DNA from 3 places in the Mucilaginibacter sp. 22184 genome. Region 1 is predicted to be linked to each of the others. Evidence: riboswitches for the same ligand, from Rfam matches in the RefSeq annotation. Region 1 holds a riboswitch; each other region holds the start of a gene.

Region 1 (5,717 bases):
TCTTCCGTCATTGCGAGCGTAGCGTGGCAATCCCTAACTATACAAAGCGACTCTGCTTATTGGGGATTGCCACGCTACGCTCGCAATGACGTCTATTTGTGTTTATTTCTTCGCAATGACACGTGTGTTTTGTTTTTATTTAATTCAATAGTTAATATTCGGACTAAGCCAGCGTTCAACCGTTTCGAGATCCATGTTCTTACGGGTAGCATAATCCTCCACCTGATCTTTACTGATCTTACCCAGGCCAAAATACCTGGCCTGCGGATGCGCGAAGTAGAAGCCGCTTACCGATGCAGCCGGCATCATGGCCAAACTTTCGGTGAGATGCATGTGGGCGTTATCCTCAGCCTTGAGCAGATCAAACAAGGTGGTTTTCTCGGTATGATCCGGACAGGCCGGATAGCCCGGCGCCGGGCGGATACCTTGATATTCTTCCTTGATCAGGTCTTCGTTACTTAACTGTTCGCCTTTTGAATAGCCCCAGTGCTCTTTACGCACCAGCTCATGCATTTTTTCGGCAAAGGCTTCGGCCAAACGATCGGCCAATGCTTTGGCCATAATGCTGTTATAATCGTCATGGTCACGCTCAAATTCTGCTACCAGTTCATCGCAGCCCAAACCCGTTGTTACAGCAAAGCCCCCCATGTAATCGGGCACTCCACTTTCTTTCGGCGCAATAAAATCCGACAGGGCATAATATGGGTCACCTTTCATTTTTTCGGTTTGCTGCCGCAGGGTATGTATGCGGGTTAACAGTTGCGTTCGGCTTTCATCAGTGTATAATTCTATATCATCACCCACACTATTGGCTGGCCAAAATCCTATCACGCCACAGGCTTTTAACAGTTTCTGATCCACAATTCTTTTCAGTAATTCCTGTGCATCATCATAAAGCTTTTTAGCTTCATCGCCTATAAATTTATCGGCAAATATTTTGGGGTAACTGCCGCGGAGTTCCCAGGTATGGAAAAACGGTGTCCAGTCGATATAGGGCACCAACTCTTCCAGTGGGTACGATTCAAATACTTTGGTGCCGGTAAACGTTGGTTTTATAGCCACATCGCCATCCAGACTGATCTGGAATTTTGACTTACGGGCATCATCTATAGTCACAAAACGCTTGTCTGATTTTTTGTTCAGATGCGCTTCACGGGCCTTAGCATACTCGTCTTTTATACTTTGGATGTAAGCATCGCGGTTATCCTTACTCATTAAATTACTGCACATCGTCACGCTTCGCGATGCGTCGATTCCATGAATTACCGGACCGGAATAGTTCGGGTCGATCTTCACGGCAGCATGGATGCGCGATGTGGTTGCGCCGCCAACAATTAACGGAATAGTAAAGCCGTTTCGCTCCATTTCCTTGGCAAAATGCACCATTTCGTCAAGCGAAGGAGTGATCAGTCCGCTCAAGCCAATAATGTCCACATTCTGAGCTTTGGCTTCTTCAATAATTTTTTGCGCAGGCACCATCACGCCCAGGTCAATGATCTCGAAGTTATTACAGGCCAAAACTACACCTACTATATTTTTACCAATATCATGCACATCACCTTTCACGGTAGCCATTAATATTTTACCGGCATTGGCCCGGCTACCGCTTGAATCTTCACCGGCGGCAATAACCCTTTGTTTTTCGAGCTCGATAAAAGGCAGCAGATAGGCCACCGCCTTTTTCATTACCCGGGCCGATTTTACTACCTGTGGCAAAAACATTTTACCGGCTCCAAACAGGTCGCCCACGATGTTCATCCCGTCCATAAGCGGGCCTTCTATTACTTCCAGCGGTTTGCTGTATGCCAAACGGGCCTCTTCCACATCATCATCCAGGTATTCGATGATGCCTTTTACCAAGGCATGTGAAAGACGTTCCTGAACAGTACCTTTGCGCCATTCTTCGTCACGCACTACCTCTTTGCCTTTACTTTTGATGGTATCGGCATATTCTACCAGGCGTTCAGTGGCATCCTCACGGCGGTTCAGCAGCACATCTTCAACCAGCTCTAATAAGGTCTTATCAATTTCCTGGTACACTTCCAGCATACCGGCATTTACAATACCCATATCCATACCTGCACGGATGGCATGGTATAAAAATGCAGAGTGCATCGCCTCGCGCACTACATTATTGCCCCTGAACGAGAAGGAGATATTACTTACCCCACCACTTACTTTGGCATACGGCAGATTTTGTTTTATCCAGCGGGTAGCTTCAATAAAGTCGACGGCGTAGTTATTGTGCTCTTCCAGACCGGTGGCTACGGTTAATATATTGGGATCGAATATGATGTCCTGAGGAGGAAAACCAACTTCATTCACCAGGATATCATAGGAACGTTTACATATCTCGATACGGCGCTGCAGCGAATCGGCCTGACCGGTTTCGTCAAAAGCCATTACTACCGTAGCAGCTCCATAGCTTAATATTTTACGGGCATGTTCTTTGAACTTTTCTTCACCTTCTTTCAGCGAGATGGAATTTACGATGCCCTTGCCCTGGATGCATTTTAATCCCGCTTCAATGACTGTCCATTTTGAGGAGTCGATCATGATGGGCAGTTTGGCAATATCCGGTTCAGAAGCTACCAGGTTCAGGAACTTCACCATCACTGCTTCCGAATCGATCATACCTTCATCCATATTGATATCGATCACCTGGGCGCCGCCTTCTACCTGCTGCAGAGCCACAGCGAGGGCTGCTTCATAATCTTCGGCCAGGATCAGTTTCGAGAATTTGGGCGATCCGGTAATGTTGGTACGCTCACCCACGTTCACAAAAATGCTTTCGGGGGTGATGGTAACAGCTTCCAATCCGCTCAAGCGCAGGTTCGGATCGACCGTAGGAACTATCCTTGGCAAATATTTAGCGGCTTTTTCGGCAATACATTTAATGTGCTCAGGTGTAGTACCGCAACATCCACCCACAATGTTTACCAGGCCCGCTTTTATAAAATCATCCAGCTGATGAGCGGTTTCGTGCGCGGTTTCATCATATTGGCCAAACTCGTTAGGCAAACCCGCGTTAGGATAAGCTGATATAAATACATCGGCTTTTTCGGAAAGCTCGGCCAGGTGAGGCCGCATTTCTTTAGCACCCAAAGCACAGTTTAAACCTACCGAAAGCAGGTTAGCATGCCGTACCGAGTTCCAGAAAGCCTCCACAGTTTGACCCGACAGGGTACGCCCCGAAGCATCGGTAATAGTACCTGAGATCATAATAGGCAGATGTTTACCCGATTCATTTGCATACCTGTTGATAGCAAATAAAGCAGCCTTGGCGTTCAGGGTATCAAATATGGTTTCAACGAGCAACAGATCGCTGCCGCCATCAACCAGGCCACGTACCTGGTCATAATAAGCTTCGGCCAGGTCATCAAATGTTACGGCGCGATATCCCGGATCATTTACATCTGGGGACAGCGATGCGGTACGGTTGGTTGGCCCAACAGCACCTGCCACAAAACGAGGTTTAGCCGGATTTTTGGCGGTATATTCTTCGGCAACTTCTCGGGCCAGGCGTGCACCTTCATAGCTCAGCTCATATGCCAGTTCCTCCAGCTTATAATCGGCCAGGGAAATTATTTGTGTGCTGAAGGTATTCGTTTCAATAATATCGGCGCCGGCATCCAGGTATTCGGCATGTATAGCCTTGATAATATCAGGGCGAGTAATGTTCAGCAGGTCGTTATTGCCCTGCAAATCGGTCGTGTGATCTTTAAAACGCTCCCCACGAAAATCCTGCTCGGATAATTGGTACCGTTGTATCATGGTACCCATTGCCCCGTCAATTACCAGTATGCGTTTCTCTAGTTCTTTTTTAATATCCATGTTGGTATCAAATAGCTAGTATCAAGTATCAAGGACCGAAAACCCGGCGCCTGATGGTAGTATAGCAGGAATAAAGGCAGAAACTGTCTTGCTACCTGATACTAGCTACTTGATACTAAAAAATACAGCTTATCTCGAAAAGTCGGGTATATGACTGACTTTCGCTTATCTTTCCCAACATGTTGTGTATTGTTGAGTAGAATGTAGCACCTTGTATGGTACAGGTTGCTAAGACATCGCAGGGTCTAATCCCTCCGCCTTTCTCTATAAGCAATGCAAAGGTGCACAATAAAGCTTTAATATGCAATAGTTTTACCTCCTCCAATGGTGTACTTTATACGTGTTTACAATTGCATGAATATTTAGCATGAGGTATAGAGGAGTTATGCTACTAAAATCCCGCCATTACGTGTCCGGGAAAACTTTTTAAACCTTAAATTTTAACATTTTTTAATCAAAAACGAAGTAAAAACGCTTGTTTTTTGATCACTTTAACAAAGTTTTAACGCTGTTTTAACACTTTTTAACAAAATTTTTGCCCGTTTTGGAAAGTTTAAAAAGTATTAAATGATTGACCATAAAAGAGCGAAATACCGAACGGTCGGTTTTGTGCTTATCTGGACTTTAACTAAACAGCCCGGTTCTTTTTGCAAAGAACCGGGCTGTTGTATAAAAATATGTTTTCTGGCTATTATCTTCTTCTGCCGAATAAGCGCAGGATCATCAGGAAAAGATTGATGAAATCCAGATATAAAGTTAAGCCACCCATCAATGCCATTTTTGAAGCCGATGCATCACCGTATTCCAAACCTGCGCCAATACGTTTTAGTTTCTGTACGTCATAAGCGGTTAAACCTACAAATACAGCTACACCTACGTAGCTAATGATATAATCTAAGCCACTGCTGTGCATAAACATATTCAATAAAGATGCTACGATAATACCAATCAGTCCCATCATCAGGATTGGGCCATATTTGGTCAAATCGGTATTTGTTGTATAACCGGCGATGGCCATTACACCAAATACTACCGATGTAGTGATAAACACACCTAAAACCGAGCCTGCCGTAAAAACCAACAGTATATAGCTTAAGCTAATACCCATTATTGCCGAAAAAGCAATAAACAAGAACGCTAAAACCCCGTAGGATAACCGGTTAAAGCCAAAAGAGATGATTAACACGAATGCAAGCGGTGCAAACATCGTAATAGTACCTAAACCTGTATTACGACCAGTGACAGGATCGATAAGCATATTAAGCAGGGCCTGATTCTGAGAAAATAAGAATGCACAGACTGCCGAAAGGCCCAATGCCACAAACATCCATAAAAACACATTGGCTATGAATTTACGTGATGCATCCGTTTCGTTTAATTGTATTACGTTTTTATAAACGTATTCAGGATCTTTAGTTTCCATTTTTTTATTAAAATAAATTAATATACGAATTTACGAATAAAATGTGAATATCGTGTGAAGGGGTTTGGGTAGGGTGATAGCATATGATTGACTGGCGTATACCCGCTCTTGGCCGCGGGAGGGCCTTTACTTTGTAGCCACAAAGTAACCAAAGGGCTTTCAGCAGATAGGCTTCTTTGCGCTCAGGGCTTTTGCCCGGCAAACAAGGCAGAACCACGGGCTGCAATTATTTTGCCCTATTTCATTCGCTCGTTTCCCTGCGCTTCAGCAAAAACTAGCTATGCCCCAGCAACCGCACAGTCCACCATTGTTCTGCCCGCTTTCGCCCGAAGCTTATCTGCTGACGGGGAAGGAAAAGGTTGTTTTAATCAATAATTCAATAACTCAGTAATTCAATAATTAAAAAGGCCTATCTGCTGACGGGGAAGAAGACACGGCTGGGTTATGCATTTCTTATAAA
Region 2 (5,717 bases), on a different contig from region 1:
TTTTATCGTAGAGACACATTACATGCGTCTACTGGATAATATTAAACGGCCTCTGCAGTTTGTTCAACCGTCGCGGCTAAAGTCACCCCGGTAAGCTGATCAGCAAAAGCGATGAAGGCTTTACTCTCAGAAATAAGATCCTGGTTATCGATCAGGTCCTGCAGGTTAACTTTTCCGATAACAAACTTATAGCTACCTGAATAATAACGCTCCTGTATATGCTTAAAGTTTAATGCTTCAACCAGGCTTTCGTCGTCATATCGTAGGTAAATATTCAGTTCGATATTATTGGTAAAGTTAAGATCGGTTTTTTCTTTGGCCTTCTTATACTCATACTGGTAGTTATAACGTAAGGCCGCGATATCAGACAACACCGCCGATCCGGTAGGATGGCCCCCCGCGCCTTTACCAAAAAAGAATTGCTGGTCGGCAAATGCGGCTTGTACAGTTACGCCGTTGTATTCATACTCTACATTATATAAAAACTCCGTTTCGTTTACAAATTTGGGTAGTACAAACAGGGCCACATTATGTTCATCCAGCTCTTTGGCTACCGGAACCAATTTGATCTTCAGGTTCTTTTCGCGGGCATATTGCAAGTCTTGTGCGCCCAGGTTTTGTATACCGAAGTTAAACACTTCGTCGGGCTGTACAATTACACCGTAGGCATGCGCAGCAGCTATTACCAGCTTGTATTTGGCATCAAAACCGCCAACATCACTGGTTGGATCTGTTTCTGCAAAGCCAAGGTCTTGGGCTTGTTTCAGTGCGCTGTTATAATCCAGGCCCTCTATAAAACCTTTTGAAAGTATATAATTTGATGAACCGTTAAAAATACCGCTGATTGAGTGCAGCAACTCGTTATCATAATACTCTTCCAGGTTACGAATGATCGGGATACTACCGCAAACCGCGCCCTCATATAATAAAGATGTCCCGTATTTATGCTGTATTTCGATCAGTTCCTCCAAATGAAGGGCGATCATTTTTTTACTGGCCGAAACCACATTTTTACCAGATTTTAATGCTCTTGATACAATTTCAAAAGCAGCCTCCGTATCATTGATCAGCTCTACAATAGTATTGATCTCCGGGTTGTTCAATAGCTCGTCCCGGTCTGTAGTAAACAAATGTGCAGGCAAAGAACGCTCTTTATGCGGATCCTTGATGGCAAATTTTACAATTTCAATGTTTAAATTTTTGGTTTTAACGATGTCATAAAGTCCTTGCCCAACAACTCCAAATCCAAATAATCCGATATTTAACTTCTTACTCATTACGCTGTACGTTGTAATTCTATAATTTTTCCTTTTACATCAGTTTTAAAAAACGATGTGATAATATTTGTTAATGCTTCTGTTTCAATTAAAAACCCATCGTGTCCATAAAATGAATCAAGCTCAGCAAAGGCTGATTTGGGGATATGGTTAAATAAGTATTTCTGTTCTTCAAGCGGGAACAGCACATCCGAATGGATACCGATTACCAAAGTACGGGCCTTGATCAGGCTTAAAGCCTTTTCAACTCCGTGACGGCCGCGCCCCACATTATGCGAATCCATGGTTTTGGTCAGATACCAGTAACTATAGGCATTAAACCGGTTCACCAGTTTTTGCCCTTGGTAGCTTTGGTAGGTTGACGCACGGTAATCATCTGTTTTATCATCGCTTTCTTCCTGCTGGGTTATGGAATAAGTTTTATAGCCACGATAGGAGAGCAGGGCGATGCTTCTGGCCGCTTTAAGTCCTTTTTGACCACCATCGGGCGTATTGGCATAAAAAGTACGGTCGGTTGTAATAGCCAAACGTTGCGACTCGTTAAACGCTATTCCCCATGGTGAATGACGCGCGTTGGTAGCTATCAGGATCAGGTTTTTGATTCGTTCAGGCTCTGTAATAGCCCACTCAACAGCCTGTTGCCCCCCAAGTGACCCACCTACCAAAATATGTATATGATCAATCTGTAAATGGTCTGCAAGCAACTGATGTGCTTTTACAATATCCCTGATGGTAAATTGAGGGAATGCCTGATAATAAGGCTGCCCGCTTACCGGGTTAATACTTAAAGGATTACTTGTACCATAAGGCGAACCCAGAATATTCGCGCACACAATAAAATGTTCTTCGGGATTGAAAAGATAACCTGTACCCACCAGCCCCTTCCACCAATCAAATACGTCGGCATTGGCTGTGAGAGCATGACAGACCCAGATCACATTGTCCTTAGCTTTATTTAACCGGCCATAAGTATGAAAACCTATTTCCAGATCCTGTATCTGCTGACCCGATTCAAATTCAAATGCTTCTGTGTACTTAAATATTTCTGTATTCATTATTCTATTATTCGAGTTTTAAGCAGTGCGTGTTGAGTTTCTATTTTCAACTCACCACTCACTGTTCACCACTCACTTATTATACTAACTCTGCAGCAAGCTGCTCTACTTTGGCAAATGCCTGTTCAAAATCGGCCTTGATGTCATCAATATGTTCGATGCCTACCGATACCCTTAATGATGTTGGTGTAACGCCCGCAGATAACTGTTCTTCGTCAGAAAGCTGCTGGTGCGTTGTAGCCGATGGTTGGATGATCAGCGTTTTGGCATCACCTAGGTTAGCCAAATGACTTACCAATTGTAAACTATCAATAAAATGACTTGCCTGTTGTTTGTCGCCTTTGATCTCAAAGGACAATACAGCACCAAATCCATTTTTTAAATATTTTTTTGCCAGGGCATGATATGGGGATGAAGCAAGGCCCGGATAACTAACCTTAGCTACCTGCGGATGCTGCTCCAGCCATTTGGCCAGTTCTAAAGCGTTATCTACATGGCGCTGTACACGCAAAGACAACGTTTCCAAACCCTGTATATTCAACCAGGCGTTAAACGGTGATTGCGATGGACCGAAATCTCGCAAACCTTCCACACGGGCACGTATAATAAATTGGATATTGCCAAAAGGGCCGTCAATACCAAATACATCGGCAAATACTAATCCGTGGTAACCTTCAGATGGTTCAGTAAACTGAGGAAATTTTCCGTTACCCCAATTGTAGTTACCACCATCAACTATAATACCGCCAATGCTGGTTCCGTGACCGCCGATCCATTTAGTGGTTGATTCTACCACGATATGAGCACCATGCTCCAAGGGGCGGAATAGGTAACCTGCCGCACCGAATGTATTATCAACGATCAGCGGTAGATCATGCTTTTTAGCCAGGGCTGCTACTTTTTCAAAATCGGCTATAGCAAAACCCGGGTTACCTACAGTTTCCAGGTAAATGGCCTTTGTTTTATTATCGATTAAAGCCTCCAGATTTTCGGCGGTATCATCTTTGGCAAAGCGAACATCGATGCCTAATCGCTTAAAAGCTACTTTAAACTGATTGTATGTACCGCCGTACAGGAAAGGGGAGGTCACGAAGTTATCGCCAGCCTGTAATATATTATTTAGTGCTAAAAATTGTGCTGCCTGCCCGGATGCTGTGGCTAAGGCTGCAACACCGCCTTCTAAAGCCGCTACCCGTTTTTCAAAAACATCGGTAGTGGGGTTCATTAAGCGGGTGTAGATATTACCAAACTCCTTGAGCGCGAAAAGATTAGCACCATGCTCCGCATTTTTAAATACGTATGATGTGGTTTGATAAAGTGGTACAGCACGTGAGCCTGTTGTTGGATCAACCTCCTGACCGGCGTGTAATTGAAGGGTTTCGAATTTTAAATTGTTGGCAGACATAGTTGTAAGATTGAAATGTGTTTAATTAATTTTTTACTGTTTTGATGGATTTTTAACGGGCGGGTAAATAAACTTTACCTGTTTGTTGCAACACGTGTTTTCCGGGATCAGAAAAAGAGGACGCGTCCAGTGGATCAGCAGCAACACATACACATACTGCTAATATTTAAGCAAATAGGTTGTATGTTACCGTTTGAGGTATTAAAAATGTGGCGCTGACTAAATTTAATTAAACTTTTCATGGTTATAAATTTATATTCCCCGGGGTTATTTTCCGGGACAGGAATTGGCACCTTCTCCAATTTTGGAGGGTTGCCAGCGGGTCATTGAGCCTGATCTCTCGCCGCTTCTTTATAAATCAAAACCCGAACTATCGCGGAGAATTGATCAATGGTATCGCTACCAAATATTGTTGCAAATATAGGGTGATATAAATTAAAAAACCAAATTAAATTTTAGTAACTTGTTTTAACCAATGAATACCTGCGTAAAAAAGTGCATTTTCTTACTTATTAGTCTTTCATACTCATTAGCCAGTTTTGGGCAGATCAAAGAAGATACTGCTCTAATAAAACCTGAATTAATTGAAAAAGACTCTCTGTTTGTAAAGCGGTTAGCTCATGTATATAAAAATGCTCCGGCCAGTATACTACCATTGTTTAATGCAGTAAACCGAAAAAGTAATGACCTTGGTTTTAATTATTACTCAGTTCGTGGCATTTACGAAATCGGGTATTTATCCATTCGCTATCATTTTATTTTCTTTAAAGATAAGTTGATCAGTTATGAACTAAGCTCTCTTTTACCATTTGACAGCCGATTAACAAACAGGTACAGAGAAATTTGCTCACTACTATTTGAGCCCGGCAATGGTTATTTCACTAAGCCTGTTTATTACAAATACGATGAGATGGTAAAGCCTTTAAATACGAACACAAAACAATATACAACAGATAAAAAAATACAATTTTTAATGACACCGTACTCGGGTGAGATATATGGTGTTTATGCTTTTATGGGGTATTCCCCCATTTTACTTGAAAATCGACGTAATTATAACGCCATAAAAGATAAGATCACTCCCGAAATTGAGCTCATGTTACTTTACAGTAAAAATCCTGCTACACGTTTATCGGCAATTGAATATTACTATCAACACCCGGAACAATTTATAAAGGATAAAGACAGGTATGAAAAAAGGGTCAAGGCCATATATGCGGAATCTCCTTTAATTGAAACAGTTGTTGCAGACCGTCCCTCTACACAAAATGCAGAAGAAATGGTGAAACTATTTGCAGCCTGGCATTAATCCAAAGCTTGTTTCAAATCCGCTATCAGATCATCAATATGCTCTAAACCAACTGATACTCTAAGCAGGTTTATAGGAGTTTTAGTGTCCGGACCTTCAACGGTTGCGCGATGCTCAATCAGGCTCTCCACACCGCCCAAACTGGTGGCACGGGTAAACAACTTGAGTTTGTTAATGATGTTATGCGTATCGTTTTCATCGCCCTTAACAATAAAAGATAACATGCCTCCAAAAGCCAGCATTTGTTCTTTAGCAATGGTATGTTGTGGATGTGAGGGTAAACCTGGATACATTACCTGATCAACTTGAGGATGCTGCTCTAAAAACTCAGCCAGCAGTTGCGCGTTTTGTACATGGCCTTTAACCCGGTAAGGTAGCGTTTTAATGCTGCGGGCCAGGTAATAACAATCAGTTGGAGAGGGGATTGCGCCCCCCATTTCCTGTACCTGCCGTATTTTTTGCCACCATTCACTTTTTTCGGCTGTGATCAGCGCGCCGCCCATCAGGTCGCTGTGGCCGCCAAAATATTTGGTTGCGGAGTGCATTACCAGGTCGGCGCCCAAAGCAAGCGGTTGCTGACATATCGGCGTGGCGAAAGTATTATCGCAAACCACTTTAATCCCTTTCGCTTTGGCAATAGCGACAACCTTTTTAATATCGGTTATTTTAAG
Region 3 (5,717 bases), on a different contig from region 1:
TAAATGTACCGATCCGGATCGGTATACTGAATTTTGGCCCAATGCTGTGCAAAAAGCAGGCTTGAGTTCATGTTGTTGTCGGTACCCCAATAAGTATCGGCCATGTTTTTGATCACGCCGGTAAGCAGGTAGTCGGGAAGCGGGTTTTCGGTAGCATTGGGGTTTACATTAACTTTTACCAGCTCTTTTTTGCACGATGCCAATGATAATAACAACGTGCCTGATAATATGATGGATGTATATTTAAGTTTCATTACAATTAGAATTTAAGGTTAACATTAAAACCAATGTTGCGTACAGTTGGCAGGGTTAAATCTTCCATACCTTGCGCGTTGCCGGTACTAAATGCGGTTTCCGGATCGATGTTTGGCGCATTTTTGTGGATGATCAACAGGTTACGGCCTACAACAGCGAATGACGCTCCCTGGAAGCCAATGCTTTTGGCCCATTTTTGAGGCAGGGTATAACCCAGTTTTACTTCCCTTAATTTAACATAGGTGGCGCTGTAAACAAATGGCTCATCGGCGTTGGTTAAAGCTTTATAGTATGCCTGTGCTGATAAAATGGTGGTGTTTTTACTGCCATCGGCTTTTACACCATTGTACACAATACCATCATTATATACGGTTACGCCATTTGGTGCGCTGCCGCTTATCTGTACCGGTGCCGATGATGTATTGTTACCCGGGTAATAATAGCTTATACCGCCATTAGATGTACCACGGCCTGGCAGGGTAGATGCCAGTATACCGGTATAGGTGCCTGTGCTGTTGGTGCCTGAGTAAATAGAACCACCAATGTGCGCATCGATCAATACACTTAAATTGATGCCTTTATAGGTAAAGCTGTTGTTGATGCTGCCCAGCCAGTCTGGTGTATATTTACCCAGATACTGGATAGTTGGGTTAATGGCAGGTGTACCATCGGCATTTACAATTACCTGCCCGCTGGCGTTACGCTGAAAAGCGTTACCATAAATAGCGCCGTATGGCTTGCCTACCGCGGCCAGTACCTGTACAGTGCCATCAGATCCTAACAGATAGCTCTGCAGGTTGCCTTCATTGTACAACGAAAGTACCTTGCTCTTGTTGCGGGAATAGTTTACGTTTACATCCCAGCTAAAATCTTTTAATTTAACCGGTGTTAAACCTAATACTACCTCCAGGCCCTTGTTATTAATAGTACCGCCGTTGATAAGCTTTTGGCTATATCCGGTCGACTGGCTTACATTCACATTAAGTATCTGGTTTTTACTGTTGGTGTTATAAACACTTGCATCTAAACGGATCCTGTCGTTAAAAAAGCCCAGCTCAAAACCGGCTTCGGCCGAGGTTGTTATTTCGGGCTTTAAGTTAGGGTTAAGCTGTATGCTGTTGGCGCTTTGCTGTGGGTTTCCGTTAAACGGAGCGGTGAAGTTGTAAAAGTTGATCAGCTGGTAAGGATCGGTGTCTTTACCTACTTTTGACCATCCGCCACGTAGTTTTAAATAACTTAATATATCGCTTTTAATATCCAGCGCTTCTGATAATACCAAACTGCCGTTTACAGAAGGATAGAAGTAAGCTAAACTGGCTTTTGGAAGGGTTGACGACCAATCGTTACGGGCTGTAACGTTAATAAACGCGTAGTTCCTGAACCCGATTTGTCCCGAAGCAAAATAGCTGTACCTTTTTGATTTACCAAAGTTGTTTGACGATATCAGCGGATCGCGTGAGTTGCTCAGTGTATATAAGCCGCTTACCGCCAGTTTAGGCGCTTTTTGGTCGTTATTTTCGAAAGTATTTACCCGGATGTTACCACCGATCAACGCGTCGATCGAGAAATCATCGTTTAATTTTTTGGTGTATTGCAACCTGCCTTCGGTATTGGTTTCGGTAACGTCATAAGCATCTTCTTCGTACGAGCCGAATGGTGTACCATTGGTGCCATAAGCTATCCTGATCTTACGGCGATCATTATAATAATCGGTACCGGTACGGAAATTAGCCGACAGGCCATCAATGATTTTATAATTCAACTCCGCGCTACCAATAAAACGGTTGCGGGTTTGGCTCACGGTATTTTCATAAGCCTGGAAGTATGGGTTGCTATAATAGCTGTTGTTCCAGTTAAACGTATTGCCATTGGCATCGCGGTAGTTTTTTAGCTGGCTGATATCAACCTGACGGCCAAACCAGGTAAACTGCAGCATGGTACTGGTAGCACGTTTACCGCCCGAGCCCGGTAAATTATCGGCATCGTCTTTAATATAGTTGGCAATGGTAGTTAAGGTTAATTTAGGCGTAATTTTATAGGTAGCATTCAATATAAATGAATTGCGGCCCTGCTCTGTATTGGGAATTACGCCGGTTTGGTGCAGGTTGTTATAGCCTAAACGGAAATCATATTTATCGCCCGAGCCGGAAAGTGAAACGCCATTGTTGAGCGTAACACCTGTTCTGAAAAAATTCTTTACGTTATCGGGATGCGCCACAAACGGAACCGGAACGCCATTGGAGTTAAACTGCGGTATAAGCTGGCCATTTAACGCGGGTCCCCAGCTTTCGTCAACACCATCATTAACACCGCCGCCTTTACCATCCACATAGCTGAATTTACCGTTTGAACCTTGTCCGTATTCGTTTTGATATTTAGGCAGGCCCAATAAGCTCGAAAATGAAGTATTGGAGTTGATGTTAACACCAAGGCCTTTGGCGCCTTTACCGGTTTTGGTTTTGATGAGGATAACACCAGCCCCAGCGCGTGAACCATAAAGCGCGGCCGCATTAGGGCCTTTTAATACCGAAATGGATTCAATATCCTCGGAGTTGATGTCTGAAATAGGATTGGCAAAATCCCTTGAACCGCCTACACCCAATTGCTGGGTATTATCAACCGGTAAACCATCAACCACAAACAATGGCTGATTATAGCCTGCAATAGAAGTTTCGCCACGGATAATGATACGTGACGATCCCATATCGCCCTGGCTGTTGGTTACATTTACACCTGCTATTTTACCACTCAGCGCATTCACCAGGTTGGTTTCTTTGGCCTCAGATATATCTTTTGATTTAAGACCCTGTACGGCATAACCGAGCGTCTTTTTATCTTTAGATATATTGAGAGCGGTAACCACAACCTCGTTCAGGGCGTTGGCTTGCTCCTCCAGTATAATGTGGAGTGATGCATCAGCCCCGGTAACAGGTATTTCTTTGGTAGTAAAACCAATATAAGTTATCCGTAGCACATCATTTACTTTGGCGTTGAGGCTAAACCGGCCATCACTGGCGGTTTGTACACCGTTGGTGGTTCCTTTAACAGAAACACTCACGCCGGGCAGGGGCAGCCCGTCTGACTTGGCGGTTACCACCCCGCTTATTTTAACAGATTGCGCCGCAACCGTTTGGATGAAAATAAAAGGCAACAGTATTGCCAGTAGTAGTTTGTAATTTTTAAACATGGTAATGGATTGTGAATGTTAATGATACCATACAGTACCGGGAATGATCAAAGGTTTTACTTACCCGCCAATTGGGCGGTTATATCATTCCGTTAAACTGTAAAAGTTTTGATTGTTGGGTTGTGTTGCGTTGATTGAGATAAAAGCCTGACCGACCCGAGCAACGCTGTGTTTTAACAGCAGCAACACATGTTTTGCATAGATGACATAGGGGTAGAAGAAGGTATTAAAGTGTAAATGTTCAAAACAATAGCGTTGTTTAAGGTTATGTAATTTGTTTTCATGCGCGTTGTGATAATCAGTTAAATCGATATAGCAGTTACGGTGACAACATAAAGCGACACCTGCCCGGTTATTTATTTTAGTTTACAGAGGCGGTTTTATTGTTCACCAAAGCGTCCACCACTTTTACCATCGAAGCAAACTCCTGCGTATCATACAGGCGGGTGAGGTAAACAATGCGTCCATCACGATCGATCACCACATTGCGGGTAACACCACTCTTTTTATTGGCGAATTTTCCAAAAATATTCGCCCCCGGATCAAGCGCCAGGTTGTAGGTGATCTTCATATCGTGGTGAAATTTCTGCACTTTTTGCAGAGGTTCATCGCGGTCGACACCGATTAATACCAGTCCCTGGTCTTTGTAGGTTTCCCAGATGTCTTTTTGCAGATGTGGCATTTCCTGGCGGCATACGCTGCACCAGCTGGCGGTAAATTGCAGTATAACTACTTTGCCGCGTAATTGCTTTAAAGTTGTTTTGGTACCATCGGTAAGTACCAGTTCAAAATCATCAGGGGCCTGTTCGCCAACTTTAACCAGGTAACCGCGGTCGATATTGGCCGAGTCAATAGCTTGGGCCGATTGTGCCCGGGCAGCAATACCGGTAAACAGGAAAAGATAAACTATGAGTAAAAATTTGTTGTTCATTTGAATATATTAAATAGGGCCCTCTATAATTAAGCAGGCGGTAAAAAATAACTTTTTCAATTAAACAGAAAGGATGGAAGGGGGATATCGAAACAGGCTATAGCTGTATTGTGTGGACGTATCATTATCTTTTCTGCAATTTTTGCAGATAGGAATTAGCACCTTTATAACAATCTGTACAGGTTGCTAAGACATCACAGGGCCTTTCCCTCAGTCTTTCTGGATAATTAAAAAATGAAATAAAGAACGATTTCGACTGCAAACATATAAATAATTCTACTAATTCCATAGACTTTATATTAAATTGATAATTTTCGCTTATTTCTTACAATCTGGTGGCAAATGGGAGGAGGTAAGAAATAAACTCACCAAGCGTCATTGCGAGCGCAGCGTGGCAATCCCTAACTATACAGAGCGGCTCTGCCAATTGGGGATTGCCACGCTGCGCTCGCAATGACGCGTTTTTTATGAGCATTGAATACCAATTACCCGCCACTTTTTAAAGTTTTCAAAACCACCAAAAAAACAGGTTGAAATTTGTTAAATGGGAATTTTTTTAATCGGTTTCAAGCTCTTTTCACGCTGTTTTCGCCTGAAAAAATATTAAAATTCAAGGTTTAAAAAGTTTTTGAAGAGGGGCATGCAATAAAACATGATCATCATCAAACAAAAGATCAGGAAAACGATTAAGTAAATATTTCGAGAATTTTTAAGCAATGTGATCTTAAAAATGAGAGATTTGTTTTCGGTCTGTGATCAGATCATTCACCAATTATACTTTCTGCTAACTATGCAATTAAAACGTAGCATTTACCTGTTAGGCTTACTAGTTTTTGTTTACGCGGATAACTTCGCCCAAACCACAACCCCTAAAAAGCAACTGGATGAGGTTGATTATGTTGATCCTATAATAGGGACTTCTTTAAAAGGTTTCGCCAGGGATTTCGAGGCGGGCAATGGTGGTGGCGGTACTATGCCCTGTGTAAACGTACCATTTGCCATGACCAATTTTGTGGCTCAAAGCCGCGAAAACAAAATGAGCTACATGGTTTACCACTATGAGGATAGCAAGGTTATCGGGTTCACGGCAACTCATCAGCCCACCGTTTGGATGGGCGATTACGGCTATGTTTCGGTGATGCCGCAAGTAGGTAAATTGCGTGTTTTGCCGAAAGAACGGGCGCTTACCTATAGCCATACCGAGGAAGTTGCCAAACCGTATTACTATTCGGTAAAGCTAAAGGCGACCGGCACAGACAAGATCAAAGCCGAAATAGCGGGTGCCAATACCTCTGGCATGTTCCGGTTCACCTTCCCCAAGGCCGATCAGGCGCATATCATTAT

The links. Region 1 has a riboswitch for S-adenosylmethionine ahead of metH (methionine synthase). Riboswitches for the same ligand answer to the same signal wherever they lie in the genome.
Region 2: it holds a riboswitch for S-adenosylmethionine, as region 1 does, so the genes downstream of both, ACTJKG_RS12460 (O-acetylhomoserine aminocarboxypropyltransferase/cysteine synthase family protein) here and metH (methionine synthase) in region 1, are expected to answer to the same signal.
Region 3: it holds a riboswitch for S-adenosylmethionine, as region 1 does, so the genes downstream of both, ACTJKG_RS05745 (TlpA family protein disulfide reductase) here and metH (methionine synthase) in region 1, are expected to answer to the same signal.

What each region holds. Positions count from the first base shown of each region.
Region 1 covers NZ_JBQEPI010000001.1:583,527-589,243, forward strand. Annotated here, with positions in the region: gene metH (methionine synthase) at 145-3,834, opposite strand; SAM riboswitch class I at 3,997-4,107, opposite strand; gene ACTJKG_RS02460 (Bax inhibitor-1/YccA family protein) at 4,526-5,257, opposite strand.
Region 2 covers NZ_JBQEPI010000005.1:98,982-104,698, reverse strand. Annotated here, with positions in the region: gene ACTJKG_RS12470 (homoserine dehydrogenase) at 42-1,277, opposite strand; gene ACTJKG_RS12465 (homoserine O-acetyltransferase family protein) at 1,277-2,332, opposite strand; gene ACTJKG_RS12460 (O-acetylhomoserine aminocarboxypropyltransferase/cysteine synthase family protein) at 2,412-3,737, opposite strand; SAM riboswitch class I at 3,987-4,097, opposite strand; gene ACTJKG_RS12455 (hypothetical protein) at 4,213-5,046, shown strand; gene ACTJKG_RS12450 (trans-sulfuration enzyme family protein) at 5,043-5,717, opposite strand, start outside.
Region 3 covers NZ_JBQEPI010000002.1:105,946-111,662, reverse strand. Annotated here, with positions in the region: gene ACTJKG_RS05755 (SusD/RagB family nutrient-binding outer membrane lipoprotein) at 1-254, opposite strand, end outside; gene ACTJKG_RS05750 (SusC/RagA family TonB-linked outer membrane protein) at 260-3,442, opposite strand; gene ACTJKG_RS05745 (TlpA family protein disulfide reductase) at 3,804-4,373, opposite strand; SAM riboswitch class I at 4,495-4,603, opposite strand; gene ACTJKG_RS05740 (GH92 family glycosyl hydrolase) at 5,164-5,717, shown strand, end outside.